DNA from 3 places in the Alteromonas sp. M12 genome. Region 2 is predicted to be linked to each of the others. Evidence: predicted binding sites of a transcription regulator. Region 2 holds the regulator's gene; each other region holds the start of a gene.
The links. Region 2 encodes FliA, which starts transcription of late flagellar genes. Its sites were predicted from a motif close to CTAAAGNTNNNNNNNNNNNNGCCGATA; they were not measured.
Positions count from the first base shown of each region.

Region 1: a site for FliA is predicted at 5,953-5,979, ahead of VUI23_RS13795 (flagellin). Genes of this name have one in related genera too.
Region 3: a site for FliA is predicted at 7,246-7,272, ahead of flgM (flagellar biosynthesis anti-sigma factor FlgM). Genes of this name have one in related genera too.

Region 1 covers NZ_CP144164.1:3,180,435-3,190,495, reverse strand. The annotation lists gene VUI23_RS13820 (flagellar basal body P-ring protein FlgI) at 1-554, shown strand, start outside; gene flgJ (flagellar assembly peptidoglycan hydrolase FlgJ) at 580-1,557, shown strand; gene flgK (flagellar hook-associated protein FlgK) at 1,582-3,678, shown strand; gene flgL (flagellar hook-associated protein FlgL) at 3,687-4,913, shown strand; gene VUI23_RS13800 (hypothetical protein) at 4,921-5,850, opposite strand; gene VUI23_RS13795 (flagellin) at 6,109-6,933, shown strand; gene VUI23_RS13790 (flagellin) at 7,298-8,140, shown strand; gene VUI23_RS13785 (flagellin) at 8,640-9,467, shown strand.
Region 2 covers NZ_CP144164.1:1,389,088-1,399,148, forward strand. The annotation lists gene xdp1 (exosortase-dependent surface protein XDP1) at 1-690, opposite strand, end outside; gene pssA (CDP-diacylglycerol--serine O-phosphatidyltransferase) at 1,148-1,942, shown strand; gene VUI23_RS05910 (PEP-CTERM sorting domain-containing protein) at 2,147-2,740, shown strand; gene flhA (flagellar biosynthesis protein FlhA) at 3,037-5,133, shown strand; gene flhF (flagellar biosynthesis protein FlhF) at 5,188-6,546, shown strand; gene VUI23_RS05925 (MinD/ParA family protein) at 6,543-7,409, shown strand; gene VUI23_RS05930 (RNA polymerase sigma factor FliA) at 7,406-8,137, shown strand; gene cheY (chemotaxis response regulator CheY) at 8,176-8,559, shown strand; gene VUI23_RS05940 (protein phosphatase CheZ) at 8,594-9,361, shown strand; gene VUI23_RS05945 (chemotaxis protein CheA) at 9,375-10,061, shown strand, end outside.
Region 3 covers NZ_CP144164.1:3,192,113-3,202,173, forward strand. The annotation lists gene flgG (flagellar basal-body rod protein FlgG) at 1-443, opposite strand, end outside; gene VUI23_RS13835 (flagellar basal body rod protein FlgF) at 474-1,217, opposite strand; gene flgE (flagellar hook protein FlgE) at 1,399-2,781, opposite strand; gene VUI23_RS13845 (flagellar hook assembly protein FlgD) at 2,822-3,508, opposite strand; gene flgC (flagellar basal body rod protein FlgC) at 3,535-3,957, opposite strand; gene flgB (flagellar basal body rod protein FlgB) at 3,954-4,358, opposite strand; gene VUI23_RS13860 (protein-glutamate O-methyltransferase CheR) at 4,465-5,301, opposite strand; gene VUI23_RS13865 (chemotaxis protein CheV) at 5,331-6,257, opposite strand; gene flgA (flagellar basal body P-ring formation chaperone FlgA) at 6,427-7,158, shown strand; gene flgM (flagellar biosynthesis anti-sigma factor FlgM) at 7,308-7,640, shown strand; gene flgN (flagellar export chaperone FlgN) at 7,689-8,114, shown strand; gene VUI23_RS13885 (LPP20 family lipoprotein) at 8,140-8,604, opposite strand; gene VUI23_RS13890 (flagellar assembly protein T N-terminal domain-containing protein) at 8,926-10,061, shown strand, end outside.

The DNA.
Region 1 (10,061 bases), 1.8 Mb from region 2:
TGAACTTGAATTATCCGGATTTTTCCACCGCCAAATCTTTGGCGGATACAATTAACCAACGTTTGGGAGCAGATCCTGAAATGGGTTATTTGATAGCCACGCCTATTGATGCCGCGTCGGTGCGAGTGTCAGCGCCAAGGGACGTAGGGCAACGGGTTAACTTTGTGGCTACCCTAGAAAACTTCACTTTTACCCCAGCTGATGCACCGGCAAAAGTCATTATTAATAGTCGTACCGGCACTATTGTTATCGGTAAAGATGTGCGTTTATTGCCTGCTGCCATTACCCATGGTGGACTCACGGTCACAATTTCGGAATATCAAACCGTTTCTCAACCTAATGCTCTTGCCCAAGGACAAACTGCGGTCACCAATCAGTCGATTGTTGACGTGAGTTTGGATGATAGCCGTATGTTTAAATTTGATCCTGGAGTGAGTTTAGATGAGCTGGTTCGTGCTGTGAATGAAGTCGGCGCGGCTCCTGGAGATTTAATGGCCATTCTTGAAGCCTTACAACAAGCGGGCGCCTTGCAAGGCGAACTCATCGTTATTTAATTGTTTGTGAATCAGTGAATTTATTATGGAAATGAACAACCACATTGATCAACAACTTGAATTATCGCGCAATGTCCACGATTTAAAGGGCATCGATAATTTGCGTCAGGCTGCCCAGCGTGGTGATAAACAAGCATTAGACGAAGCGGCTAAACAATTTGAAGCGATATTTGTGCAGATGATGCTCAAATCAATGCGTAAAGCCCAAGATGCATTGGCTGACAAAGACAGCCCGTTCAATTCTCAACAAGTTAAATTTTACCGAGATATGCACGATCAACAATTGGCTGTTGATTTATCGTCAAGAGGCGGAGTGGGGATTGCGGATTTGATCGTTCAACAACTCAGCCCTGGCGAAAACGGATTCATGCCGGCCAGTGCGGTTCGTGAAAATGCCAATTTGCATAATATGGTTCGTCAAGCAAGTATGGAGTACTCAAGCACTCAGAACGACAGTGCTGCTGTACAACCAAGCCAAAATGCGACTAAACAAAGCGCCTTCGCTTCTCCGTCTGAATTTATGCAAACATTGTTGCCCCATGCGCAAGAAATAGCACAAAAAATAGGTATTGATCCTAAGGCTTTATTAGCTCAAGCAGCCGTTGAGACAGGCTGGGGACAATATATGATCCATACCGGAAGTGGTCAAAATACACATAATTTATTTGGCATCAAAGCTGATAATCGCTGGCAAGGAGAGACAACCGCAATCAACACTGTTGAGTTTGAACAAGGTGTGGCTAAGCAACAAAAAGCGCAGTTTAGAACCTATGATTCTTTTGCCGATGGCTTAAATGATTATGTGTCTTTTGTGGCCGATAATCCAAGATATCAACAAGCGTTGGAAAACGTTAAAGATCCTCAAGCCTATTTTAGTGCTTTGCAATCCGCTGGTTATGCTACTGATCCTCAATACGCGAACAAAATTCTGTCGGTATTAAACAGTGATACGTTCAAATCAGCGTTGTCCACATTAGCGTTTGGAAAGCAAAATGCTGAATAACGGATTTCAGTGGGAGTCACACAGATGATCAGAGCTGCCGATCTATACACGATAGCAACCAGTGGTGTGCGCGCCAGTAATCAGCTGCTTGCCACTACCAGTAACAACATAGCGAACGTTAACTCCGAGGGCTATGTTAGAGAGCGCACAACCTTTGAAAGCCAATTAGTGGGCGGAGTTGGTCGTGGCACCACCGAACGTGTTTTAGACACCTTTGCACAAAATCAACTGCGCCGAGATACGACACAAGTTGGCGAATTCGAAACCTATTTCCAGCGCTCTAGTGTGTTAGATAATATCTTTGCTAGCGAAGCAAATAGCATATCAAGCAGCATGAGTCGATTTTTCAGTTCATTGCAAACAGCGACTGATGAGCCCACAAACATGGCGGCTCGACAGCTCGTTTTAGGTGAAGCAAATGCCTTAGTCGGCCAAGTGAGTACTTTGTCTAAGTTTATGGACGATAAAGAAAAAGAACTTAACTTAGAATTAGATGCAACAATCAACCAAGCGAATAAACTGATTGAGACCATTGCCGAGCTTAATGCGAATATTCGGATTGCAGAGGGCAACAATATATTTGACGAGCCTGGCGTGCTGAAAAATCAGCGCGATAATGCGATTTTGGAATTGGCTGAGATAATGTCGATTGAAACCCGCGACAATGGCAATGATGACGGTTCATTAATGGTGAATCTCACATCTGGAGAATCACTGGTTTTGGAAGACGGATCGTTTAATCTGTTTCAGCTAAGTGGTGATCCAGATCCCGATTATCGAAACCTGTATTTAGCCAGCACCGGTAAACCAACCACATTGAGATTACCTGAGCAAAATTTAGGTGGCCAAATGGGCGGATTATTCCGCTATCGAGATGAGGTTTTGGCGGAAGGCCAGCGAGAACTTGGACAAATATCCATTGCATTGACCAGTGCTGTAAATCAACAAAATCGTCTGGGAATGGATTTTGACCAGCAACTTGGTGGTAATATCTTTTCGAACCCTGAATTTCAGGGATTAAATTATTCTGCCAATTCTGATTTGTCGTTAACAATGAACGGTAGAGTGGCTGAAGATGGCGCGAATAAAATCACCGCGGCTGATTATTTAGTTGAAATTACCGGGACTTCACCAGGTACACCCGATACCGTTGATATAAGCGTGACCTTAGTCAACCCCGATGGTTCCTACGTCACCGATGTTGATGGCAACACACTTACGCAGTCTTACTCAGGTTTAGAAGCACAAGCCGATACATTTACCGAAGTGCTCGGTGGTCTTGAGTTGGAATTTCCCAATGGAGATAGTTACGCTGTGGGAGATCGGTATTTATTTCAGCCAACCAAAAGCACAGCGCAAGCAATAGATGTGGTGATGACCCGACCCGAAGACATCGCGTTAGCTTCGCCATTTCGAGTCGATAGTAATTTGGATAATTTGGGGGATGCTCGATTAACCGCATCTACTGTTACCAATACCTTTGTCGATACTACATTGACCGATGCTAGAGCCTCCACCTTCGATGGTAGTGGCGGATTTGTCGCAGGTAGTCCAGCAAGTATTGTGTTTAATAGTGAATCTGAATTTGAAATTTTTGACGAAGCCAATAATTCATTGTTAGTGGTGTCAGGGGTTACTGACTACAATAATTTAATGCAACAAGCCGCAAGTGATGGCAGTTGGCCATTCTCAGCTTTAGCGGATTTTCCCGGCTATGACTTTAGTTTACAAGGCACACCAGTTGCTGGGGATCAGTTTACAATTAGTTATAACACCGATGGTGTAGATGATAACCGTAATGGCTTAGAGTTGGCTGGTTTGCAAGACCAAGATATCATGCAACAAAACAACAACGGTGGCAGTAATTTGGTTACTTTCCATGAATCTTACGCCAATATTGTAAGTGCTATCGGTGCAAAGACTGCCTCTGCAAATATTTCGTTGCAAGCGGCTGAAGCCATGCAAACTCAATCCAGTGATTGGTTTCAATCGGTATCTGGGGTGAATTTAGATGAGGAAGCAGCAAACTTGATTCGTTTTCAACAAACTTATGCGGCGGCAGCAAGAATTTTAACTACCGCAAACGAATTGTTTGACACCATTTATAGTGCTACAAGGTAAATTGTACTATGGCCAGAATATCCACTAATCAGTTGTATGACAGAAGCATTAACACTATTACGCAGAATCAGGGGGCCTTGTCTGATGTGCAGCAACAATTGTCTTCAGGGAAAAAACTATTACGACCTTCTGATGATCCAGTTGGCGCCGCTCAAGTTGTTCGATTAACCGAAGACCTGGACAAAATCACCCAATTCAAACGAAATAATGATTTGCTGACCAATTCATTGCAGCAGGAAGAAGTTGTCCTAAGGAATATTAATACTGCTTTGGATAAAGCAAGGCAATTAATGGTTCAATCAGGCAATGGAGTTTACGACGAATCTGATTTACAAGCGATTGGAATTGAAATTGGTGCGATTCGAGACGAAGTATTTAGTTTGATGAATACCCAAAATTCCAATGGTGAATTTATTTTCGCCGGTTATCAATCTCAAACCGAAGCGTTTACTTATAATCCTTCAGCGGTCGGTGAAAAGTATACGTTTTCTGGGGATGATGGAGTGAAAAAAATCCAAGTCTCTGACGCGCTGAGTATTCAGTCTAATAGCTCTGGAAAATCTGTTTTTGAAAATGTACAAGCAAGGCTTAATTTTAGTGTCACCGGAGACGTTGGTATATCGTCAATTTCCTCTGTTATTACTGAGCAAGCTGCTTTCGATAAATTTCATAAAAATAATTACGATGCTGTGACCCCAGCGAACAACCAGTTTCAAGCGACTATACTAGCGGGCAATCAACTGCAAATTGATAACTTGGGTAGCGGCGATACAATTGCCACGGTTAATTTTATTTCTGGGGAACCCCTAGTGTTTAATGGCATTGAATTTAATGTTGAAGGAAGTGTCGGTAATACCTTTGACTTTGAATTAGATAAGCCAGAAAAGAAAAATATAGCCGAAACATTAAACAACTTTTATCTGGCGCTGAATAATGGCGATTTGACTGATAAAGGACTTAATGAAGCCATAGCCGATGCACTGGTGGGTATTGATAATGGTTCAAAGGCGTTAGCTAATGCAACTTCATCCTTAGGTGGCCGCATGAATGTTGCCGAGTCGGTTTATGAATCGAATTTGGATCTTGAAATCGCCAATAAAACAGCCCGTGCGAATATCGAAGATGTGGATTATGCAGAGGCCGTTTCTGAATTGAGTAAACAAGAAACCGCATTGCAAGCAGCTCAAGCAACTTTTTCGCGCGTAACTGGACTAACGTTATTTGACTATATTTAATTTTAGATCAAAGGTTTAGCTGCGCTAAATAGATGTGACTTTGATTGTCGATATGACTTGAATAATAGCTAACGTATATTTTTTCATTATAGCGCACCATGCCCGCATAACTGCAGTCGCCACCTGAGGGTAGAACAACCTTTAGGATCAACTTTTTAGTTTCAATGTTCATTTGCCAAAGCGCAGTTTTAAATTTTCCATTCAACCAAGCCCTACCACAAATCAATATATTTTCCGGACCATGTGAAATGATAACAGGCGCACCAATATATTGTTGCAAATCAAACCACTGCCAACGGTTATAGGGAGGTTTTGAAAAGCCACATTGCGCAGTAAACGAGTCAGCATCTCTGCGAACCACGGCATAAGCCTCGCCATTTTGCATAAAACACAAATCACTTTCATTTGGATAACCAAGTCCGTGACTGGCTAGACTAAGCACATTAGGTTTTACACAATCAAAGGTGCGTAATGGATTACCTTTATAAAGGTTCAGTTGTTGTTGAGCACGTTTGTAAGCAAATCCATAGGCTTGTTCTCCTTGCCAGCGTATTCGCCAAACCCACCAATTTTTTTCAGCAAACCAATGTTGACTCGACCAACTTAATCCATCTTGAGAAAACCAACACAACGAACGACTATGCCGCCACTTGCCAGTTTCATCATAACAACGAGCGTAGGCAGTCATCAGTAATTTGCCATCGGGCATGACCGTTAACTTAGGATCTCGCAAATCACAATTTGCCATTTTAAGGGTGGTGCTGTTAATTTTTTTACCAAATAGGTCGCAAGTAACGATGCGTATGTCACCATCTTGGCTCATGTGATCTGACGCTTCTCTAAAACTAACAAATAGTTTGTCAGCAAACTCACAAAGATCGGTAAAAGCGCTGTGTTTAGATGTTTTCCAAATCGAATTAGTCCAATTAATCATCATTTTTAAAATTTATTTTTATCTAAAAAGCTATTGAATCTCAATTAATTACAATTTGCAAAGCGGAAATTTTTTGCCGTTTTTATAAAAAACGGCAAAATTTAGTTAAAGGGATTTTTTAACCCGTCGATACCCTATCTGAGAGAGCCAGTAACACCGATCTAGTTTTGACTAAGATTGATGTTCTTGAATGTGTTTTTTAACCACCGATTTTTATCGGTTGCCAGCGAAACGCTGGACTGAGAGTGTAGGAGATATCCCATGGGATTATACGTTAACACCAACGTTTCGTCTTTGAATGCGCAACGTCAATTATTTGATTCATCTAACCGTTTAGGCACGTCTTTTGAGCGTTTGTCTTCTGGTTTCCGTATAAACCGTGCAGCGGATGATGCTGCTGGTTTGCAAATTACCGACCGTTTAACCACCCAGGTTCAAGGTCTTAACCAAGCTGTAAGAAATGCCAATGATGCGATTTCTTTAGCACAAACTGCTGAGGGCGCGTTAGGAGAAGTTACAAACTCACTTCAACGTATCCGTACTCTTGCAGTCCAATCACAAAATGGTATTAATACCTCCGCTGACCGTTTAGCACTACAAAAAGAAGTTTCAGCACTTAAAACTGAAATTTCACGTATTGCTCAAACTTCACAGTTTGCCGGTGTCGACATCCTTGATGGGGCATTTTCAGCTGCATTCCTAGTGGGTGCAAACGGTGGTCAAACTATTTCTGTTAATTTGTCTAGAACTAGTGGTTTTGGGGCTTCTGGCCTAGGTATCGCTGCTACGTCAGTTGCGAGTATTGAATCTGCATCTGCAGCGTTAACAGAGATTACTGCTGCAATTTCAACTGTAGGAGCTGTACGTGCCGATTTAGGTGCTCTGCAAAACCGTTTCCAATCAACTATCAGAAACTTAAGTAATATATCTGAAAATGTTGCTGGAGCTCGTTCACGTATTCGTGATACAGATTTTGCTACAGAAACTGCTGAATTGACACGTAATCAGATTATCCAACAGGCAAGTTTAACTGTTTTGTCTCAGGCTAATCAGCGTCCACAATCAGCGCTTCAGCTTCTAGGTTAATAGAATACGATTGGGAAATTAAAGCCAGGGGGTAGTGATTCTGCTTTTAATGGCCCATAACGTAGAGAGTGCGCTCTTTCCCTCCTAACGTGAGAGCGCTTCGCCGACTAATTTAGTCGGCTTTTTTCTCAACCTAACTAATTGATATTAATAGGGATAATAATTTAGCTTAAATTTATGCTAAAGGATTTTTCGATCCTGTTCGATAAAGATTCCAAGAGCGATGTACAAAATAAAAAAATAATAAGTACACGCCTAAATAAGTGACGTAATAAAACTAATAATAGCGCACTTAGAATCACCGCAAAAACCACTAATAATAATAATAGGTTTGGCGGATTGCTTAAATCGTTAGGAGAAAAAAATGTCTTTATACGTCAACACAAATGTGTCGTCGTTGAATGCGAGTCGTCAGCTATTCACGTCGAACAATAATTTAAGTACAGCGTTTGAACGCTTATCTTCAGGTTTGCGCATAAACAATGCGAAAGATGATGCCGCCGGTCTGCAAATCTCCAATCGACTTACCACGCAAATTCTGGGCCTTAATATGGCTGTAAGAAATGCAAATGATGGTATTTCGCTTGCGCAAACTGCAGAAGGTGCATTGGCCGAAACTACATCTGCATTGCAACGCATACGTGTATTAGCGGTGCAATCTCAAAATGGTATTAATGGATCGGCAGATCGATTAGCACTACAAAAAGAAGTAGATGCTTTAAAACAAGAAATAAGTCGAATTGCCGCAACTTCGCAATTCGGTGGCGTTAATATTCTTGGTGGTGCCTATTCGTCCGCCTTTTTGGTGGGTGCTAATCCAGGTCAAACTATCAGTGTCAATATCTCTAGAGCAGGTGGATACGGGACTTCCGGCTTATTCGGTTCTCAGAGTATTGAAGCAAATTTAATATCTGTTGCTACTGAGGCCGATGCGTCTCGTGCTATGACTGCTGTATTAGGTGCAATTTCTATTATCGATGCTAAACGCGCTGATTTAGGTGCGATTCAAAATAGATTTCAATCAACTATCAGAAACTTAAGCAACATTTCAGAAAATGTTTCAGCGGCGAGATCTCGTATCCGCGATACAGACTTTGCGGCTGAAACCGCTGAACTAACCCGCTGGCAGATAATTCAACAGGCCAGTATTACAGTGTTGGGACAAGCGAATCAACGTCCTCAAGCTGCATTGCAACTGTTGCAATAATATAAGTAGAGAAAAATCATGAAATATGATGCTGAGCAAGCAAAAGGGGCAGGCTGCAACATTGAAGATTGATTGAACAAAAGAAAACGGTCGGATTGCAAATTGTGGGGGCAGGCTGCAACCGACCGAAGAAGGAACGTTTTACTAGAACAATTAGATAACTCACGCTATGCAAAGGCGCGGGCGAATTCTCACTCCATAATAAAGCCTTAGGCTTTTTTAATGGGCAGTCGACTGGGCAGAAAAGAAGCCAGGAGGTAGTGAGGGGTATTGAGGTATAGGCCATCAATCCCGCCCGTCGACTTGAGCTTTCGCTCATGCTTTTTGTACAGCTTCGTCAAACGTAATTGTTTGGCAAAACTGTCAGCCATGGTAATGACTGACAATATGGATTTAGCATTATGTGTGCCAAATTTATATTTAGCTGAGTTGTCTACACTTATTCTATTATAAAACTTTTGATAAACAGTAAGTTAGTTAAAGTTTAGGAGTGTGGATAATGACATTGTTTGTGAATACAAATATTTCATCAATTAATGCCAAGCGGCAATTAATTACCACCAATAATGAGTTAAGTACCGCTTTTGAACGTTTATCGTCTGGCTTTAGAATTAATGGCGCTAAAGATGATGCAGCCGGTCTGCAAATATCTAATCGACTAACCACACAAATTTTAGGCTTGGATATGGCTGTCAGAAATGCAAATGATGGCATTTCCTTAGCCCAGACTGCAGAAGGAGCGTTAGCAGAAAGCACGGTAGCGCTTCAACGTATAAGAGTTTTAGCCGTACAATCTCAAAATGGGATTAATAATTCAGCGGATCGCTTAGCCCTGCAAAAAGAAGTGTCGGCATTAAAAACTGAAATAAGCCGTATTGCCAGCTACAGTCAGTTCGGCGGAGTAAACTTACTCGATGGATTTTATTCTTCAAAATTTCTAGTCGGGGCCAATGCTGGTCAAACGATTAGTGTCAATATATCCCGAGAGGGTGGATATGGTATTTCGGGTTTATTTGCCGGATTTAATCTTTCGGTTGCAACAGAAGCTCAAGCTTCAGCGGCGTTAACCAGAGTAAGCGAGGCTATATCTATAATTGATGCTAAACGTGCCGATTTAGGGGCGATTCAAAATCGCTTTCAATCCACTATTCGTAATTTAAGTAATATATCTGAGAACGTATCAGCGGCAAGATCGCGTATTCAAGATACAGATTTTGCCACAGAAACGGCAAGTCTTACCCGCGCACAAATTTTACAGCAAGCCAATTTAACTGTTTTGTCCCAGGCTAATCAACGGCCTCAGGCTGCATTACAGTTGCTCGGGTAATATAGAGATAATCAAATTTCTGAGGGTAGGAAATGAGAGGCCAACCCAGAGGCACATTGGAAATGTGTCTAGATAGGCCAGGGATGGCGGTGGTGTCGGCACCACCTAAATAAAAAGCCGACTAACAGGACTGAGAGTGTAGAAGTTTGGTTGAGAGGCCAGTATTCATTCTCTAACCCTGCCAGCCGGACAGAAACAGTATTTGCTCGTACTCCTAACGTGAGCAAGTTGGCCAGGTCATTTGATCTGGCCTTTTTTTATTCTTATGCCAAAAAAATGGCTTTTCTATTTTGTCTCACGTTTATACTTGCATAACTTAGCAATCGCTGTGCCAAAACTCGCTCAAGTCTAAAAGTGAAATATTCAAAGTAACAAACACATTTAAATTACAACAAAGTAATATTGCTCAGTTGGCGGTCACCTACGTTAACCAAATCGCATTTAACTTTGCTTCCTTGAGGTGACTCTGACTCAATGCGCAATATTTAGTTCAAACCAATTAAATGGGCGTTGAAAAATAAACATTGGGCTTCCTACATAAAACCAGCCTAAACACCTTTTTATCTCCTGCTATTCACTTATCTTTTTAAAATA
Region 2 (10,061 bases):
TTTCAGTTTAATCGCATCATAGTAACTGTCTTCCGCATTGCCAGAAAAAACAGAGTTATACACACCCACTAACCAATATTTTGATTCAAAACCTGGGGCAATGGTTGCCGTGTTTTTGCCAATGTTGAACTTGTCGGTTTGATATCCCCAACCTTCAGATAACAAATCACTCCACTTGGTATCCGAAGAAAATGGAGTAGTACCGAGATCTTTCGTACCAGTGTAACCAACGATACTGACATCTGAATCATTACTATACCAACCAGCTTGAACGCTGGTTAACTCTACAGCAGTATCAAATTCAAATAACACCATGTCATAGTCACGCCATCCGTCGTTACTACCTTTGTTATCTATCGCGTGATGCGGAGAAGAGTCACCTTCATCGTTATTCACTGCACCTAGACCTGAACTGTAACGTTTTAACTGGGCGCTCTCAATGTACGGGTCTCTGTCATAAGAGACATTGCTAGAATTACATTCTGGACCAGAGAGACAGTCGTCGTTGCCGCTTGATGACCAAGCACTTACCGTCATACCAATGGTGCCAGATGTAAAGCTGAGTGAATTAGAACCCCAACTTCCACCAGAACTGAAATTCCAATTCTGAGTTTCATACGTGGTTGTGCTTGCTGAAGCAAAACCTGTGACCGCTAATGCGAAAAATCCTGCTAAAACTTTATTAACCATAACTAATATTCCTACATCTTCCAAACTAAAGGCCGAGACCTTCACTGGAATGAGTTAAGCAAAAAACAAACCAACTATTGCAAGTGTATTGTAAACAACAGCTTAAGTGCTTTTTCGGTAATATTTTCCCAGGTCAATTTGTCTCCCTGTAAAAATAATGGACAGTAAAAAATTTACCTGTTTCCAGATGGCGACATGGTAAGATTTTATCGTTCTAATCTTTCTTAAAGACAGTATACCGCGAGATTAAAGGGAGTTATGTATGACTTTCGTAGCATAGGTATTTTGAGATATAAGCGTTTACTTATAAAGGAAATGCTCAAATAGGAAACATTTTTCAAAAAGAAACAGTATATTTGCGCAAAGAAGCGTTAAAATTAGTCCGTGCAAGGGTGTGTATGATTTTGAGCTAATTCAGGATTATGCTATCTTGTGCGCTCATTTTGAAGGGGGAATAATGTCGGATTCTAAACGTAAAGGTATTTATTTGTTACCGAACTTGCTGACAACGGCTGGTCTGTTTTCGGGTTTTTATGCTGTAGTCGCATCGATGAACGGTCGATTTGAAGCCGCGGCAGTGGCGATTTTTGTGGCCATGATATTTGATGGCCTAGATGGTCGAGTTGCGCGCATGACAAATACCCAAAGCGAATTTGGTGCTGAATACGATTCTATGGCCGATATGGTGTCTTTCGGAATGGCGCCGGCTCTTGTTGCTTACAATTGGGGCTTAACCGATTTAGGTAAAGTTGGCTGGTTGGCTGCCTTTATTTATGTGGCGGGTGCTGCATTAAGACTGGCAAGGTTTAACACCCAACTAGGTGTGGCGGATAAACGTTTTTTCCAAGGCTTAGCAAGTCCCGCTGCGGCTGCATTAGTTGCCGGAATGGTCTGGGTTGGCGTTGAATACGACGTCGATGGCAAAGATTTCGGTCTAGTAGTCGCTGTGTTAACGGGCTTAGCTGGATTATTAATGGTAAGTAACTTCAAATATAACTCGTTTAAAGAAGTTGACTGGCACGGCAAGGTACCTTTTGTTGGACTTTTAATTGTGATGTTAATTTTCATCATTGTTGCCACGGCGCCTTCTTTAGTATTGTTTATAGTGTTTGCCCTCTATGCGTTAGCAGGACCTATAAATACGTTTCGAAGTGTTGATAAAGTGCGCCTTGAAGATGTAGTTGGGGATCGTGAAGAGTCTGATTGTGATTTCGACGATACACCCAAAAAATCGACTGAAGACGATAAATAATCGAGCAACTAAGTGTCAAAAAATTTAACGATCTCAATAGGCTTATTTTGTTACGTAATAATAAATTACTGATTCATATAATAAAAATAAGTTGGTTCAGTAATTGCTTTACTTAATTGCTGAGGTCGCACTGTTTAGTTTGTGACCGAAATATAACAATAAAAATGAACGAAATCGTTTAAAACAATAATAAGGTTCACTAGTATGAAGTATTTGAAAAAAGTTTTGCTCGCAACAGGTCTTATTGCCACTACACTGGGAATGTCTCTTTCAGCAAATGCTGGCGCAATTATTCAACAAGATATCTATGCAGATGTTTTGTACTCTGATTTTAATCCATATGGCATTGATTTAGGTCCGCAGATGATTGGTACTGTTACGTACAATACTGAAGACGCGGATGGGGCCGGTTTTTTAAGTACAGCAGAAGTTAACTTAACGCTAGGCTCTTTGTCTTTAACAATGGATGACAGCGAATCTGTTCAGTTTGATCAGCCCATTGTTGCTGGAATCAATCCTTTTGATCCCACTGCTGGTCTAGACTTCATGATTGAAGTTTTTAACTTGTTTGGCGACATGCCAGATTACGTTTTGACGTTAGATATCGGTAATTATGAAGGTTTAGTTACAATTGATGAGATTGTTTATGACATAAATGGGGATGTTGAAGAAGTATTCTTAGATGCGCTAGGCTATACAACACTTGGCGCCGTAACATACGTTCCAGAGCCTTCAGCGTTAGTACTTATGCTTGCTGGTTTAGGTTTACTAGTACGCAGAAAAGTGGCTGCTAAGTAAATTTATTCTCTCGTTTTAAAAAACCTGGCTTCAGCCAGGTTTTTTTATGTCTGTTAATATATTCACCTGTATACCGATTTGTCCTATTTCTGCTTTTTTGTTGATTTCCATTATTTTATTGCGGAGCAGTTTAATTTGTCCTCAGGCTTATTCACTATGCGTGATAGAGCGGAGTAGAGTGGCTTTAATTTCGTAAACTCATTTTCTAGCAAAGAACGTCAATTTACAGTCATTTTAGTTTTGGCGCGCTTGTTGCAATTCCACATATTATATTAATAACCGTCAAAAATTTGTTTATGGAACTTGCAGGTTACCTCAATCGGGTAGACAAAAATCAGGTAAAAAGCTTTATGAATGGGGTCGGCGCTCCAATCGTAGTGCTAGCCATAATGGGCATGGTTATTCTGCCGATGCCGGCATTTCTCCTAGATATACTTTTTAGTTTCAATATCGCCTTATCTCTGATGGTAATTTTGGTATCTGTGTTTACCAATAAGCCTGTTGATTTTGGTATTTTTCCTTTAGTACTGTTAGTTGCCACTGTATTACGCCTTGCCTTAAATGTTGCTTCCACGCGAATTGTCTTGTTGGAAGGGCATGAAGGTGGAGATTCTGCTGGTAAAGTAATACAGGCATTTGGTGAAGTGGTTATTGGTGGTAATTACGCTGTGGGTATAGTGGTGTTTGCTATCCTACTGATTATCAATTTTAAAGTGGTAACTGCTGGTGCAGGACGTATTTCAGAAGTAAGTGCTCGTTTTACCTTGGACGCGATGCCCGGTAAACAGATGGCGATAGATGCCGATTTGAACGCCGGTTATATTGATCAAGATGAAGCCAGAAAAAGACGTTCGGAAATTACCAGTGAAGCCGATTTTTACGGCTCAATGGACGGTGCTTCTAAATTTGTTAAAGGTGACGCCGTTGCTGGTTTGTTCATTATGCTTATCAACATTGTTGGTGGTTTATTCATTGGTATTATTCAACATGACTTAGCCTTTGGCGAAGCCATTGAAATATATACTATTTTAACCATTGGTGATGGTTTAGTTGCGCAAATACCTTCGTTATTACTTTCCGTGGCTACGGCGATTATTGTTACCCGCGAAAATGACTCTCAAGAAATGGGTCAGGAAATGAGACGCCAACTAGGTAACCAAAAAGCGCTTTATGTTACCTCCGCGATTTTATTCGTGATGGGTATAGTGCCAGGTATGCCACACATAGCATTTCTTGGTTTTAGTGCATTTGTAGCGGCAGTTGCTTACTACAATTTCTGGAACGCCAAGAAGCAGGCTGCTGAACCGCAAGTATTGGAAAATACGCCGGAACAAAGCCAGCCGCAAGAGATTAAAGAGCTTGGTTGGGATGATGTGCAGCATGTCGACACCATAGGTTTAGAAGTGGGTTATCGCTTAATTCCTTTAGTTGATAAAACTCAAGGTGGTGAGCTTCTCACCCGGATTAAAGGCGTTCGTAAAAAATTGTCTCAAGAGTTGGGATTTTTAATTCCACCTGTGCATATCCGTGACAACTTAGATCTAAACCCCAATAGCTATACCATTTCTATGCTAGGAGTTACGGTTGGGGATGCCGAGATTAGTCATGACGATGAATTAGCGATTAATCCAGGGCAGGTTTTCGGAAAACTAGAGGGCAAGGCAACACGAGACCCAGCCTTTGGTTTAGAAGCCGTTTGGATCCGCCCTCAACAACGTGAACACGCACAAACTTTAGGGTACACAGTAGTAGATGCGGCAACAGTGGTTGCTACACACCTTAGCCAGTTACTAACTAATAATGCGTATCAGCTACTTGGACATGAAGAGGTTCAACAACTCCTCGATATGTTAGCTAAAAACAGTCCTAAGTTGGTTGAAGGTTTGGTACCGGAAGTCTTGCCGTTAAGTACAGTGGTAAAAGTATTGCAAACCTTGCTATATGAAGGCGTTCCTATTCGAGATATGCGCAGTATTGTGCAAACGTTATGTGAATATGGTCCTAAAACTCAAGATCCTGATGTGTTGGTATCTGCCGTTAGAATATCGTTAAAACGTTTAATCGTGCAGGAGATTAATAACAACGAACAAGAGTTGCCGGTTATTACCCTAGCACCTGACTTGGAACAAATGCTCCATCAATCTTTACAAGCTGGTGGAGAAGACGGCGCCGGTATTGAACCTGGCTTAGCTGAAAAATTACAAAACTCGTTGTCTGAAGCTTCGCAACAAAGAGAATTAGAAGGTGAGCCAGCCGTATTATTAACATCAGGCATGCTCAGACCTGTGTTATCAAAATTCTTCAAACATTCAGTGATGGGCTTGCACGTTTTATCTTATCAAGAAATTCCAAGTGACAAACAAATTCGAATTGTAAGTGCTGTGGGTCAATAAAATGGCGCAGACTAATTTATATAAACTAGACCAGATGCTTCTTTGGGGGGCAATGTGAAAATTAGACGTTTTATCGGAAAAGACATGCGCGATGCGCTTAACCAAGTAAAAAAAGAACTTGGCGGTGATGCGGTCATTATGTCCAACAAGAAGACTTCGGAAGGAATCGAAATTGTTGCTGCGTACGATCAAGCAAAACCTGAAGCTGTTACGGAACCTAATCAACGAATTAAGCATTCTGGTATTAATAAACAGCCAACTGCAACTGCGCATCCTGGACGACAAGCTACTACAGCAAACTTTAATCAACCACAAAGCCTGCGAGCAGCACAACAAAAAGTGCCGAGTCTGAGTGAAATTATTGGCGACTCGGGGCCAGATAGCCTACGTGAGTTACTCGAAAAACAAGCCGCCGCAGCCGTGCCAACGTCACAAAATGAAGCTAATAGTCATGAGGTAAAAACGGCACAGGCTGAAGACGTTTCGAATTCTGCCATTAGTGAAATAAAAAATGAGTTAAATTCGCTGCGCAATGTACTTCAATTTCAAGTTTCTGGTTTGCTAAAACAACAACGTCAAAGTGCGCATCCTATGCACGGGTATTTAACCTCAAGACTGATTGAAATGGGCATTAGTAGTCACATTGCCGATGACATAGTCTCTTATACTCCCGAAAACGCAGATGAAAGGCAGGCTTGGTTATTTTTACTTAAACTATTGTCTAATCGTATCCAAACCACTGGCAATGCTATTCTGGCCGACAAAGGTGTTGTTGCATTAGTTGGTCCCACAGGGACAGGAAAAACCACAACCATAGCCAAATTGGCGGCCAGAGCAGCGCAAAAGTATGGCGCTGACCAAATCGCGATGGTAACAATTGATTCCTATCGTATAGCGGCGTTTGAACAATTGGCGACTTATGGAAAAATTATTGGCTGTAACGTAAAAAAAGCGCAAAATGCGGAAGAATTGTCAGATATACTCTTCCAACTGCGTAACAAGCGATTGGTTTTAATAGATACTGCAGGTTTTGGTCAAAGAGATTCTCGACTAATCAAGCAGTTAGATACCTTAAATCAGCATTCATGTGCTAATATCAAGAAGTATGTTGTGATTCAAGCCAATGCACAATACAAAGTGCTGCAGCATACTTTGAGTGCATTTAGCAATATTGATTTGCAGGGATGTATTTTAACCAAGCTCGATGAGAGTTATAGTCTCGGAGAAGCGTTAAGTGTGGCAATTGAACATAAGTTAGCCGTTAGTTATTTGACGGATGGACAACGAGTCCCTGAAGATATTAAAGTTGCAGACGCAAAGTTTTTAATCTCTGCAGCGGCTAAGCTTTATAAAAAATATGGTTTGATTCATACTGCTAAGCCAGAACTAAACAAATCGGCATTAGCAATATGATTGACGACCAAGCGAGTAGCTTAAGACGAATGAATCAATCTCGATTAATTAAAGTGATTGCGGTAACCGGTGGTAAAGGTGGGGTCGGTAAAACGAACATTACCTTAAACACGGCTATCTCGATGGCTAAAATGGGCAAGCGCGTCATGGTGTTAGATGCCGACTTAGGGTTGGCAAACGTCGACGTCATGTTAGGCTTGCGAGTAGAAAAAAACTTATCCCATGTTTTATCTGGTGAATGTACGCTGGATGAAGTTTTAGTTGTGGGCCCTCATGGGGTATTGATTGCACCGGCAACCTCCGGAACACAATCAATGACCGAACTCAGCCCCACTGAACATGCAGGACTAATTCGCGCGTTTAGTGAGTTGCGTACCAATATAGATGTGCTTATTGTAGACACTGCTGCGGGCATATCAGATATGGTGCTCAGTTTTTCCAGAGCATCACAAGATATAATGATGGTTGTCTGTGATGAACCCACCTCTTTAACTGATGCATACGCGTTGATCAAACTACTGAACAGAGAACACGGCGTGTTTCGCTTTAAGATCGTTGCCAACATGGTACGTAACATGCGCGAAGGACAAGAGTTATTTGCAAAGTTATCTAAAGTGACTAACCGTTTCTTAGATGTTGCTTTAGAGCTAGTAGCAACGGTTCCTTACGATGAGAATATTCGTAAGTCAGTTCGAAAACAAAAAGCAATTGTAGATGCATTTCCAGGATCGCCAGCTTCTATCGCTATTAAAGGCCTTGCAGAAAAAGCAATGCATTGGCCAATTCCCAACCAACCTGGTGGACACTTAGAGTTTTTCTTAGAACAACTTGTCGCCGAAAAAGTGGTAGGTGGACAAAGGTGATTAGAAAGGCAGCAGCTTATCAACAACAAGCCGATTTGGCTCAACTTGTAGAAAGACATGCTTCCTTGGTTAAGCGAATTGCCCATCATTTATTAGCCAGATTACCTGCCAGTGTATTAGTGGATGATCTAATTCAATCTGGAATGATTGGATTGCTCGAGGCCGCAAAAAACTTCGATGGCTCAAAAGGCGCAAGTTTCGAAACTTTTGCAGGTATCCGTATCCGCGGAGCCATGCTTGATGAAATCCGCAAAGGCGACTGGACACCCAGATCTGTGCATAAAAATGGGAGAGCAATTACCCAAGCAATTAATCAAGTAGAACGTGAAACGGGCAGAGATGCTAGAGATATAGATATCGCGGAAAAGTTAGAAGTAAGCCTACCCGAATACCATCAGATGTTGAATGAAGTCAACGCTGGAAAAATTATCGGTATTGAAGATTTAGGTATTACCGAAGATGTGATTACCACTGAGCAAAATAAAGGTAGTGACACGCCTTTTCAGGATTTACTACAAGGTTCATTTCAAAAAGCATTAGCACATGCTATTACTACTTTGCCGGAACGAGAAGCAATCGTACTGTCATTGTATTATGATGAGGAGTTGAATCTCAGAGAAATTGGCGAGGTACTCGAAGTTAGCGAGTCCAGAGTCAGCCAAATTCACAGCCAAGCAATGTTAAAATTGAAAAGCAAAATGCAATCTTGGCGAGTTAACGAAGAATAATAAAACACCATTTGATTTAATCCTCATTGGAGGCAGTTTTGGATAAAAATATGAAAATCCTCGTTGTTGATGACTTTTCAACGATGAGACGCATCATCAAAAATTTACTTAAAGACTTAGGTTACACAAGCGTTCAAGAAGCCGATGATGGCAGCACTGCGTTACCTATGTTGCAACAAGGTGATTTTGATTTTGTAGTAACAGACTGGAATATGCCAGGCATGCAAGGAATTGACTTGCTTAGAGCCATTCGTGCAGATGATAGTTTAAAGCATTTACCAGTTTTAATGGTAACGGCTGAAGCGAAAAAAGAACAAATTGTGGCGGCAGCTCAGGCTGGAGTGAACGGTTATGTTGTTAAGCCTTTTACGGCGGCTACGCTTAAAGAGAAGCTAGACAAGATTTTTGAGAGACTGGGTTAAGATTTAACCTGTGTTGAAAATTAGGAGTGTCTAAATGACCGGCTCTAATAAAGCTCCAATGTCTCTTGATGACGCTAAAAAATTAGTTGAATTGCTGGAAAGCGGAGATAACCAAGCTGCTAGCGAATTGCTCGAAGAAGCCTCTTTAACCAATTCTGTTGAATTATTTGCAGAGGTGGGCAAATTAACCCGCCAGCTCCATGACTCTCTGAATAGTTTTCAACTTGATGATCGCATTTCGAATTTAGCCAATGAAGAAATACCTGATGCGCAAAGTCGCCTGAACTATGTTATAGAAACGACCGAGAAAGCGGCTAACACAACGATGGATGCCGTGGAAGCAAGCATGCCTATTGCTGAAAAGCTGCATACAGGTATTAATAATTTGCTCCCCGAGTGGAAAAAGTTGATGACTAGGCAGTTACAACTTGGCGAATTTAAATCTCTTTGCTCGGACTTAGATGGATTATTAGAACAGTCATCTAAAGACACCGAACAATTAACTGCATTCTTAACAGATATATTGATGGCACAGGGGTATCAAGATATCACTGGCCAAGTTATTCGCAGAGTTATCGAATTGGTGAAAGAAGTTGAAGACAGTTTAGTGCATATGTTGACTGTTTTTGGTGCTTCTGAAACAAGTTCGTTAATTTCAAAAGCAGATGAAAATGCTCATAAATCTAAAGCTGAGTCCGATACAGTGAAAGCTGAAGGTCCAATCATTGATGCTGAAATACGCGATGATGTGGTGTCCAATCAGGACGATGTAGATGATTTATTATCTAGCTTAGGGTTTTAAGAGGAACTTATTCATGTCTTTTGAAGTTGACGAGGATATTCTACAAGACTTTCTAGTTGAGGCAGGTGAATTATTAGAGCAACTGCAAGAGCAGCTTGTTGATCTTGAAAACAATCCAGAAGATTCTGATTTGTTGAATGCGATATTCCGCGGTTACCACACAGTTAAAGGTGGCGCTGGATTCTTATCACTTACAGAATTAGTCGATATTTGCCATGGTGCTGAGAATGTCTTCGATACCATGCGTAATGGACAACGCACTCTGACGCCAGAGTTAATGGATGTTATTTTACAAGCCACAGATGTGGTTGTGCAGATGTTCGAAGATGTCAAAAAACGCGTGCCACTTGAAGCTGCCGCCCCTGAACTCATAGAAACGTTACATCGATTGAGTAAACCTGAATCAAAAGATGAGTCAAGTGTAGAACCCCCTGCGGCCTTTGAAGCGCCTCAAGAGATAGTCGAGACCGACTCTAGTGCAGAGTCGAACGACGACATGGAAGACATCACTGAAGACGAATTTGAAGCTCTATTGGATGAACTGCATGGTACAGCTAAGTCAACGCCTGCAGAAGTTACTCCCCCCGCCGACTTAATCACTGGTGCCAGTGATGAAGATATTACTGACGATGAATTTGAAGCCTTACTTGATCAACTTCACGGTGAAGGTGGCTTCTCAAACGATAAATTTGAAGCAGTC
Region 3 (10,061 bases), 1.8 Mb from region 2:
TGCGCGTCTTCAGGAATTGTGATGTTCGGTTGCAATAAAAAACCGGCACCGGGTGTCACAATTTGCCCTTGATCGTCCAACGTAAATTGACCATTTCGGGTATAAGCTATGGTGCCATCAGGCTGCAGTATTTCGAAAAAACCGCGTCCTTGAATCGACATATCGAGTGCATTATCAGTGGTCAACATATTCCCTTGGGTGTGGGATTTTTGGGTCGCAACCACCTTACTACCGGCACCTAACATTAGTCCCGAGGGTAGTTCAGTGTCAGCAGATGAACGTCCACCTGGTTGGTTGATGTTTTGATAGAGTAAATCTTCAAATATCGCTCTATCTTTTTTGAAACCCACTGTGCTGGCGTTAGCCAAGTTATTTGAGATAACCGATACATCTGTTTGGGCTGCATCGAGTCCTGTTTTACTTATCCAAAGTGCTGGGTGCATAATTCACCTCCGCTATTTTAAGTTTTAGTACTAAATAATTCTGAGTAGTTGATTGCCGCGCATATCTAGCGTATCGGCCTTTTTCATCATCTTGACTTGCAGTTCGTAGTGACGTTGCAAGCTGATCATATTTACCATTTCGTCAATCGCATTTACGTTACTCCCTTCCACCATGCCGGTACGAAGTCTAACGTTGATATCTTCATTTGCTTCTTGACCATTTTTAAGTCGAAATAAACCGTCTTCACCGCGCTCCATATCTGCGACATTCGGATTGACCATTTTTAATCTGCCAACTTCTTCTAAAACGGTTTCAGGCGCGCCTTGTGGTCGCACTGAAATTGTTCCGTCGTTAGCAATATTGATGTTGGATAAAGGAATCGGCAAAAATATGCCTCCGGCATCGCCTATAACCGAATTCCCGTGGGCATCTTCGAGACCACCATCAGCGCCTAATTGCAAATTTCCAGCGCGGGTATAAGCTTCGTTTCCTTGTGCATCCAACACGCTAAACCAGCCGTCCCCTTGGATAGCAACATCCAACTCACGATCAGTTTGGATCATTGCGCCACCAGCGTAATTATTAAACGGGGATTCAGTCATGGAAAAGACCCGAGTCGGCAAACCTTCGCCGTATGCCGGCATCGCTCTAGCGTTTTCCAACATGGCCTTGAAGCCATTGGTTTGTGCATTTGCTAAATTGTTCGCTCGCACAGCCGTGCCCAATAGGTCTTGGCTGGCTCCGCTGGCTGATATATAGAGTAATTTATCCATGACAACTTATTGACTCTGGTTAACGTAACCTAAAAGATTGCAATAAAGATGCCATTGGCACATAAAAACAGAATTAAAAGCGTGTAAATGCAGAAGGCTTGATGAAGTTTCTGTATTCCTTTGAAATTTAACAAAAAAATACCGCTCGTGATTAGAGCGGCATTGTTAAATTGATGGCAGATTATCGAATATTTAAGATAGTTTGGTTAAGTTGGTTATTCACCTCAAGTGCCCGTGAATTCGCTTGGAAGTTACGCTGGGCGATAATCATATCGATTAACTCCGTGGTTAAATTCACGTTCGCTTGTTCAAGCGCTGAAGAGTTAACATCACCGAAGGTACCGGTGGTCGCTTCCCCTGCTAGCGCTTCGCCAGACAAAATACTTTCTTTCCACTGTGTACTACTTTGTTGGGTTAAGCCTTGTTCATTTGCAAAACGAGCTAGGGCAACACGAACTACAGGTTCAGATGTACCATTTGAAAAAGTAGCGCGCACTAAACCATCCGGACCTATGTCAATACCTGTAAGTCTTCCAACGGCTAGACCATCTTGTTCTAATGACGTAACTTCGAACGAAGAGGCAAACTGAGTCGGCTCATCTGCCGTTGCACTACCAACTTCAAGTGCGAAGTTGGTTGTAATCGTCTGAGTTGCATCAGAACCGTTTATCAACGGCGGGTTACCTAACTGAACAGTCGTCACATCGCCAGTGGCAACAGGGGTACCATCACCATTTTGAATACCAATAAAATCACCGCCGCTACTAAACTGCATTCTAAACCCAGAGACCGCATCAGCTCCTAAGGATACTGAACCTGCAATGTTATTAGGATCTGTACCAGCAACGTTTTCAGTGTCACCTGCGATATCAATAGCAGTGTCATCAACATAATTAACTACTACCCATTCATTGGTTGCTGCAGAATCTTTCATAAAGTAATAGGTCATCACATGACTATCACCCAACGAATCATAAACGGTAATAGATGTAGCTGCGTTATAGGTAAGTGGATCGTTAGGATCAAAAAGTGTTATATCTTTAGCATCATCACCTGCTGGCAAATTAAAGCGAGGTGCAACTTCGGTGGTTTGTTGTGGTGAGCCTGAAGAGTCTGGAATTCTCACCGGAATAGTTGTGCTCAAAGCCACAGATGAAGAGGTACCATCAGCGTTGACCGGGAAGCCCATTAAGTTATCACCGTTGGAATTAACCACAAAGTTATCTTGATCAAGCTTAAACTGCCCTGCTCGAGTAAATGAAAAATCACGAGAGGTTATTTCAGGAGTCGTGGCAAAAAAACCATTTCCAGTAATCGCCAAATCCAGTGCTGTATTGGTAAACTGAAGACTACCTTGAGAAAATTGCTGAGCAACATCTTGGGTTAAGACACCGTCGCCAACTTTTGTATTACCGGCTGCCAATAGCGACGAAGCATAAACGTCACCGAATTCGGCACGAGATTCTTTAAAACCGACAGTATTTACATTTGCAATGTTATTTGCAGTGACATCTAGATCTTTTTGAGCAGCTGAAACACCGCTTAATGCTATGTTAAAAGACATCGTTTATTCTCTCCTAAACTAAAGGGCTAACATTTTTTAATTAACCACCGATTTGAATGACATCACTCAAATTGACACTTGTTTCGCCATCCAAATTTAAAATGACACCTTGATTGTTACTCGCAAAACTAACGCTATCCACATGCCTATTGACCGCTGTGGGTAAGGTTGTTGACTCGCCGTTTTGTGTACCTTGTGCATAAACTGCATAATTGCCGGCTGGCAAAGGATTGCCGTTAGCATCTTTACCATCCCAACTAAATTCAATATTACCTGCCGACTGTGTACCAGCATCAATGGTTTTAATTAATTCGCCGGCTTCAGACTCAATGGTAATTTGTAAATCTTGAGTGGTTTGATCGGAAATAACCACCCCGGTTACGCCGTTACTAGTATCGCTTAAATATCCAACGTTACCTTGTAATAAGACATCTTGACCAATAAGGCTGGAAGCCTGTAATGCTTGGTTTGAGGTCATGCTAGAAGCAAATTCAGAAAATTTAGTATTCAGTGAATCAATACCTTCAGAAATACTGAAGCTGGTCATTTGTGATACCATCTGATCGTTATCTACAGGTTTGGTAGGATCTTGATTAGCTAATTGCTCAGTTAGCAAAGAGAAAAAGTCTTCCTGACTTAACCTTTCATTACTGCCATCATCAATAGGCACGGTTTCTTCTTGTACATACAGGTTAGAATCTAATCCTGTCGATTTTGATATTTCCACGTTACTTTCCTCACTAAATCAGTGATTTATTGACCCTGACCAAGTTGCAACACACGTCTGAATATACGTTTTGTAGTGTCTGCCAACTGAACATTGGTTTCATAAGATTTTGACGCTGACATCATGTCTGCCATTTCCTCAACCACATTCACATTTGGCTTGTAGATATAGCCATTACTGTCTGCCATTGGGTGACCTGGGCTGTATTCGATTTGCAGTGGCTTTTGGCTTTCAACAATACCTAATACTTGTACACCTGCGCCTTGAGATTGTGACTCTGTTGCACGTTGCATTTCGGCAGCAAAAACAGGATGGCGAGCCTTGTATGTGGCGTCATAACTACTACTGACGCTATTTGCATTGGCAATGTTACTGGCCGTTGTATTCAATCGAACACTCTCTGCAGACATGCCAGTGCTTGCAATATCCATAACTCTAAATAAACTCATGCGCCTTGCCCTCCAGCTAGTGCTTTTTTCATACCTTTAATCTTGCCAGTCAAAAATTGGATGCTTGCCTGATAGCGCATTCCATTTTCCAAAAAGGCATTACGTTCAGCTTGCACCTCTACCGTATTACCATCACCAGTATCAGGTTGTAATGGAATTCGAAATTCAATACTTGCTTGAGATTGCATTGAACCTTCAAAGTGCTTTTCATGGGTACGTGTCATATTTTGCTGACGATCTTGATTTGCTGATTGCATGGCTTTCTGAAAATCTACACCACGGGCTTTGTATCCTGGTGTATTAGCATTTGCCAAATTTCCAGAAATAACTTCCATAGTTTCGGTTCTAACCTGCATTGCTCGGTCGTGAAGTCCGGTTAATTTATCAAGACTGATTGCCATGTTGTTCTCATCTTAAAAACTCGCTTGTGAGAAATTTAGCAAGGGTTATGCCAAGACATAGGGAGGTGGATACGGATGAACCGTGGATATTACATAACAGTATGTATTAGTTAGCTTTTTTAATATAAAATAGACCGGGATTATTGCGCACCAAAGTAAATAATTGATTCAATTCAGCGATAGATTCAGATGCGCCAAGAAATAAAGCCCCATCGTTTTGCAGGCAAGCGGCAATTTGTTGCAGTATTTTCCGCTTATTGTTTACAGAAAAATAAATCAGCACATTTCGACAAAAAACCACGTCAAATCGGCCTAGCCCAGAATAACTATTTAGTAAGTTCTGAGGTTTAAAATTCACCATAGAGACGATTTCTTTATCCAATTGCATGTGGTTGTTATCGACCGCTTTAAAAAAACGCTCTTTACGTTCCTCCGACAAACCTCTGCTAATCGAAATACTATCAAACTTGCCGGTTTTAGCCCGCTGAAGCATATCAGTTGAGATATCGGTAGCAACAATCTCCACGCCTAACGGGAAGGCTCTAGAATTAGCTCTTTTATATTCTTGAATACACATTGCAATGGAAAATGGTTCTTGCCCGGACGAACAAGCTGCGCTCCAAATTCTCACTTTACGCTTTGCTTTAGAAAGCTCAGATAACAATCTATTAGATAGAATTTCGAAGGGGTATTTGTCACGGAACCACAAGGTTTCATTAGTAGTCATAGCATCAACGACTTTTTCCCGCATCTTGGGGGAATGGCCGCTATACGCGATCTTCAGTAACTCAGAAATACTTGCCAAGTTTTCTTGGCGAACCAAGGGTCCTAGGCGACTATAAACTAAATAGCTTTTTTTCTCATTTAGTACAATACCGCACTGACGCTCTAAAAAATGCGTAAACTCTAAGAATTCGTGCGGCGCTAATTGATCTAATTTCAAACATTAATTTCCGTAGGTAAAGTAGAGCTTTATTTGTTAAACCATTTTTGCACAGCTGACGCTAGCTCATCTGGGTGAAATTTAGCAATAAAGTCGTCTGCTCCAACTTTTTGTACCATTGCTTGATTAAATACACCGCTTAAAGAAGTATGCAATACTACTTTGAGTTTGCTTAGCTCCGGTGTGTTTTTGATCTCTGCAGTAAGTGTATAGCCATCCATTTCCGGCATTTCTATGTCAGACACCAACACACCAACTTTATCGGTGACGTCGCCAGTTTCTGCGGCAATTTCTTTTAAACGATTAAGCGCTTCAAGTCCATTTTTAGCCACTTCAATGTTTAATCCCAACGCAGCAAGTGCTTTTTTAACTTGGCTTCTTGCCACTGATGAATCATCAGCGATAAAGATAATTTTATCATTTGCAGGAGATTCTGACATATTTAAATCCGCTGCTAAATCTTCACTGACTTCAGTTTTTAATGGTGAGATTTCATTTAGAATCTTTTCCACATCAAGAATTTCAATCAACTCATCATCAACTTCCGTCACTGCAGTCAAATAACTTGCTTTCCCGGTACCTTGAGGAGGAGGCATAATTGCATCCCAATTGGTATTGATGATACGTTCAACTGAGCCGACTAAAAAACCCTGCACTGAACGGTTGTACTCAGCAATTATAATAAATGCGTTGCGAACGTCTTCTATTTTTCTGCCGCCGGTTGCCATACTCAAGTCAATTACTGAGATCGTTTGGCCACGAATATGAGCAACACCTCGAATTAACTTATTTTGCTTAGGTATTGAGGTTAACTGGGGGCACTGCAATACTTCACGCACTTTAAATACATTGATGCCAAATCGCTGTCTGCCATTCAATCTAAATAGCAGCAATTCAAGTCGGTTTTGACCAACAAGTTGTGTGCGTTGATTAACTGAGTCAAGAACTCCCGACATATACCACCCCAATTAAATTTAAAGTAGGCACAATTGTTGCGTTGTCCCTATTAGAAAACCAAGTTTAACTAATTTTAGCGCCAAAAATCGTATTTGTGACTGAATTTTGACGTTTATCTTTGTTTGCTTAACGATTTAATAAGCATAGACAAAACGGCGGCACCTGAACATGAAAATATCGTTAATTCGTACAACTGGTAAGTTATTAAGTGTTTTCTTCAGCGCCTGTTTAACTCTCAACAGTGGTTTCGCTGCGGCGTCCAGCGACACTAACCCTGCTCACCAACAACTTAGTCAAGCAGTAGAAAATTACGTTAATACGCAGCTGAGGCATATAGCTGCAGCAAGTGATGATAACTTGCTAGTAAAAGCGATGCCATTAGACGAAAGGATAGTCATTCCTGATTGCCCTACTCCATTTACCATATCGGCTAGTAAAGAAGCGCTAGCGCAAAGTAACATAACGGTGAGAACCAGTTGTGAACAAACGAATTGGTATTTATATATGATGGTAAAAGCCACTCGCGTGCAACCCGTAGTCGTGCTCACCACCTCGGTCAGTCCTGGCACTGTTTTAAATGAGAATGATGTTAAAGTTGTGATGCTTGATAAAAACCTAATAAGAACGAGTACCTTTGCCGATATCAGCACTGTGGTAGGCGCTCGAATGAAAAAAAGAAGTCGACCTGGCCAACCCGTAGTCCCCGGCCAACTTTGTTTTGTATGTAAAGGAGACAGTATTCTGATTACCGCTGATACTGGTGGGGTAAGCATTAAAACCAAAGGTATAGCCCAACAGGATGGTAACCTTGGCGATACGATTGCGGTGAAAAACAGCAAGTCGAATAGAGTGGTGCATGCACAGGTGGTGAATACCCATCAAGTAGTGGTGCAGATTTAATATAATTAGCGTAAACTATGGGTTATTACATCTGGTTAGCGCAGATTTGAGCTTATCTAAATAATATTTAATTTTTTCTACATTTAGCTAAAGGTCTTTAAGTTCCGGCCGATAAGATAAGTGAGGCAAATTAGGTATTCGAGGTCATTATGGCAATTAACAATATAAATAGTGGAAATCAAAAGCCACAACTTGAGAATCAGAGGCTGAATCAACAGCAATCTCAGAGTCAAGCGACTGCGCAATCTGCTGCTCAGCAATCTAAGTCTGCAGAAGCGCCACGTCAAGATTCAGTATCACTCACGCAATCTGCTCAGCAGCTTAGCCAGGTTCAAAAGAAATCTAGTGATACACCTGTCAATCAGGAAAAGGTCGACAAATTGAAAAAAGCCATACAGAATGGAGAATATCGCGTTAACCCTGAAGTATTGGCGCAAAAAATTAGCAAACTCGAAGCTCAAGTATTTGGCATTGAAGATTAGAATTTGATGCCAGATTGGTTTAGCTTCTCAAAATAAAAGCAAAGCTAAATGAAAAACCTAATTGCCCTCCTCCAAAAACAGAAACAACAACTTGATTCACTTATTTTATTGCTTGAGTCTGAGCTGCATTTAATCAGTACGCGAGACGCTGAATCACTCACTTCCGTTATCAATGAAAAATCGGAATTGTTAGAATCGATTGCCAGCACTGACAAAAGCGTTGAGCAGGAAGTTGAGAAACAACCTGAAGCAACATCAGAGCAAGCTGTAACAGACTTATTTGATCAAATTAATCAATCTTTGTCCCAATGTAAATTCAGAACCGAGATCAATCAAAAAGCGGTAGAACAAGGTCAGTTGCGCTTGCAACATCTTCGCACTTTGCTGTTAGAATCCCGAGCTAAAGAAACCATGACTTACGATAAAAGCGGCAAACCTAAAGGTGGTTCTTCAGGCAAGAGTGTGACCGTTTAAAAGTTCGTTCTCAAAGGAATAGAGTTTAATAATAACGAACTTTCTTCACTTGTTTCGGCTTGGCAGTACTCAGATATAAATCATGCACTAGGCTAAAATCCAACTCCAACTCTGTGGCATAAGAGTCATTGCCAATGGGGTAGCTTTTTACTACTCGTGCACCGCGGATCACACCTTGAACACTGGCCATTAGTTGAGTATCAGTGAGCACAAGATTAGCCAAAGACTGTTCACCGTCAATTTTTTGTCCATAAACCTGCTCAGTTAGTTCACGGTAAGCATCCAGTTTCGATGCTTTCACTGCCATTAGTACTTTCGCTGAACGGTTACTTCCCCGTTGAGCATCTATTGGCGCATAGCCGATAGAGCGAATAACAGGATAAGAATCAGGTTCGATGGTTTCCCACTCTACTTGTTTGTCTATGATGTTTTGACAACCGATTAATCCGGCTAGACATCCCGCAATCACAAAGGTATAAATTAGTTTCATATTTTTCTCAGTAGTATCTTTACAGCGCATTGTTAAGCTGCATTAGGCTTCAATTGATAATTCAAAACCATTTCAAACTGTCTTCAAGATTTTTCACTGCAATATTTGTTCCTTATCACAAAAAAATTGAGACCCAAGTATGTAGACCAACTGTGATAGAAGAAAATTGGTTACTGATTAACCGCCATCTGAAAACAGGTACAAAAGATGCATTACCTGATTTACTATCTATAGTAACTAAATACGTAAAAAGTGGCTACGCATGCAAATGCACACGTTAAAGCTGTTTTGAATTTAAGCGTTAATTGGATATTTTTTGAAATGAAGCCCGTAAACTGCCAAATTTTTTCTGTTAAGTTAATCACTTTGTTCTGTGCCTTTTGCGCAGCGCTCTTTTCAGCGCAGTCGTTGGCAGCTTGGTTCGAGTCCAGTGGTCAAGCGGCAATAAGAAACGGCAATATTGAGTTAGCGCGGCAAAATGCGACCCAAGAAGCAATTAAGCAAGTATTGTTATTTGCCGGAGCTTCGGTACACAGTGTGCAAAAAATGGCAAACGGCGTATTGCAAAATGATGACTTAACGATTCGCGCCAGTGGCGAAGTCAATAGTATTGAATTAATAGATGAAGTTTTTAGAGATGGCTACCTCACAGTTTCCTTGCGGGCAGATATTTTCCCTCAAAAAAACACATGTCAATCATCAGAATACCCTAAAAGTATAGTTACCACTTGGCACCCAATAGACAACCGAGAGCAAGCCACTACCGGCAATCTATTTGAAATAGGTACTAGGTTGCCAGAAGTACTTCAACAAAACTTCGAAGACTTCGCACAGCAATCGAGTATTCAAACCATATTACCTTTCTACTATGCGCAACAACCGCTTTCAATGATCAACGATGCAATGGCACTAGCCAAACAATCAAGCTCTCAATATGTGCTAACTGCCACCGTTAAAGATCTAAGTTTAAACAATGTTAACCAGTCTAAATGGCAATTTTGGAATAACCCTACACCAATAAGAAATTTCAGTTATCAAGTTACCCTTTATGACGGTTACACTGGTACCTTGATGTGGCAGAAATTATATTCTTCAAACGCGCCATGGGACTTCGATACTCATCAGAGTGTCGACATAAATAGCGGCCTCTTGTGGCAAAGTGCTTACGGTGTGGCAATTTCCTCAATCATGCAGGATATTGCGATTAACGTTGACGAAAAGTTAGCTTGTTCGCCTACGTACGGACGCATAATACAAGTAAGAGGTGATCAACTAACCCTCAATATTGGTAGCAACCAAGGCATTCAAAACGGTGATGAATTCACCCTATTTCAGCTGCAACAGAAACACAACCCTCAGGGCCAAACCTTTACTCAGTTTAATCTACACCCTACCCCAGTGCGAGTTGTGAGTGTTTCGCCAGGGACTGCGGTTGCGGTATCAAAAGACGGTACTTT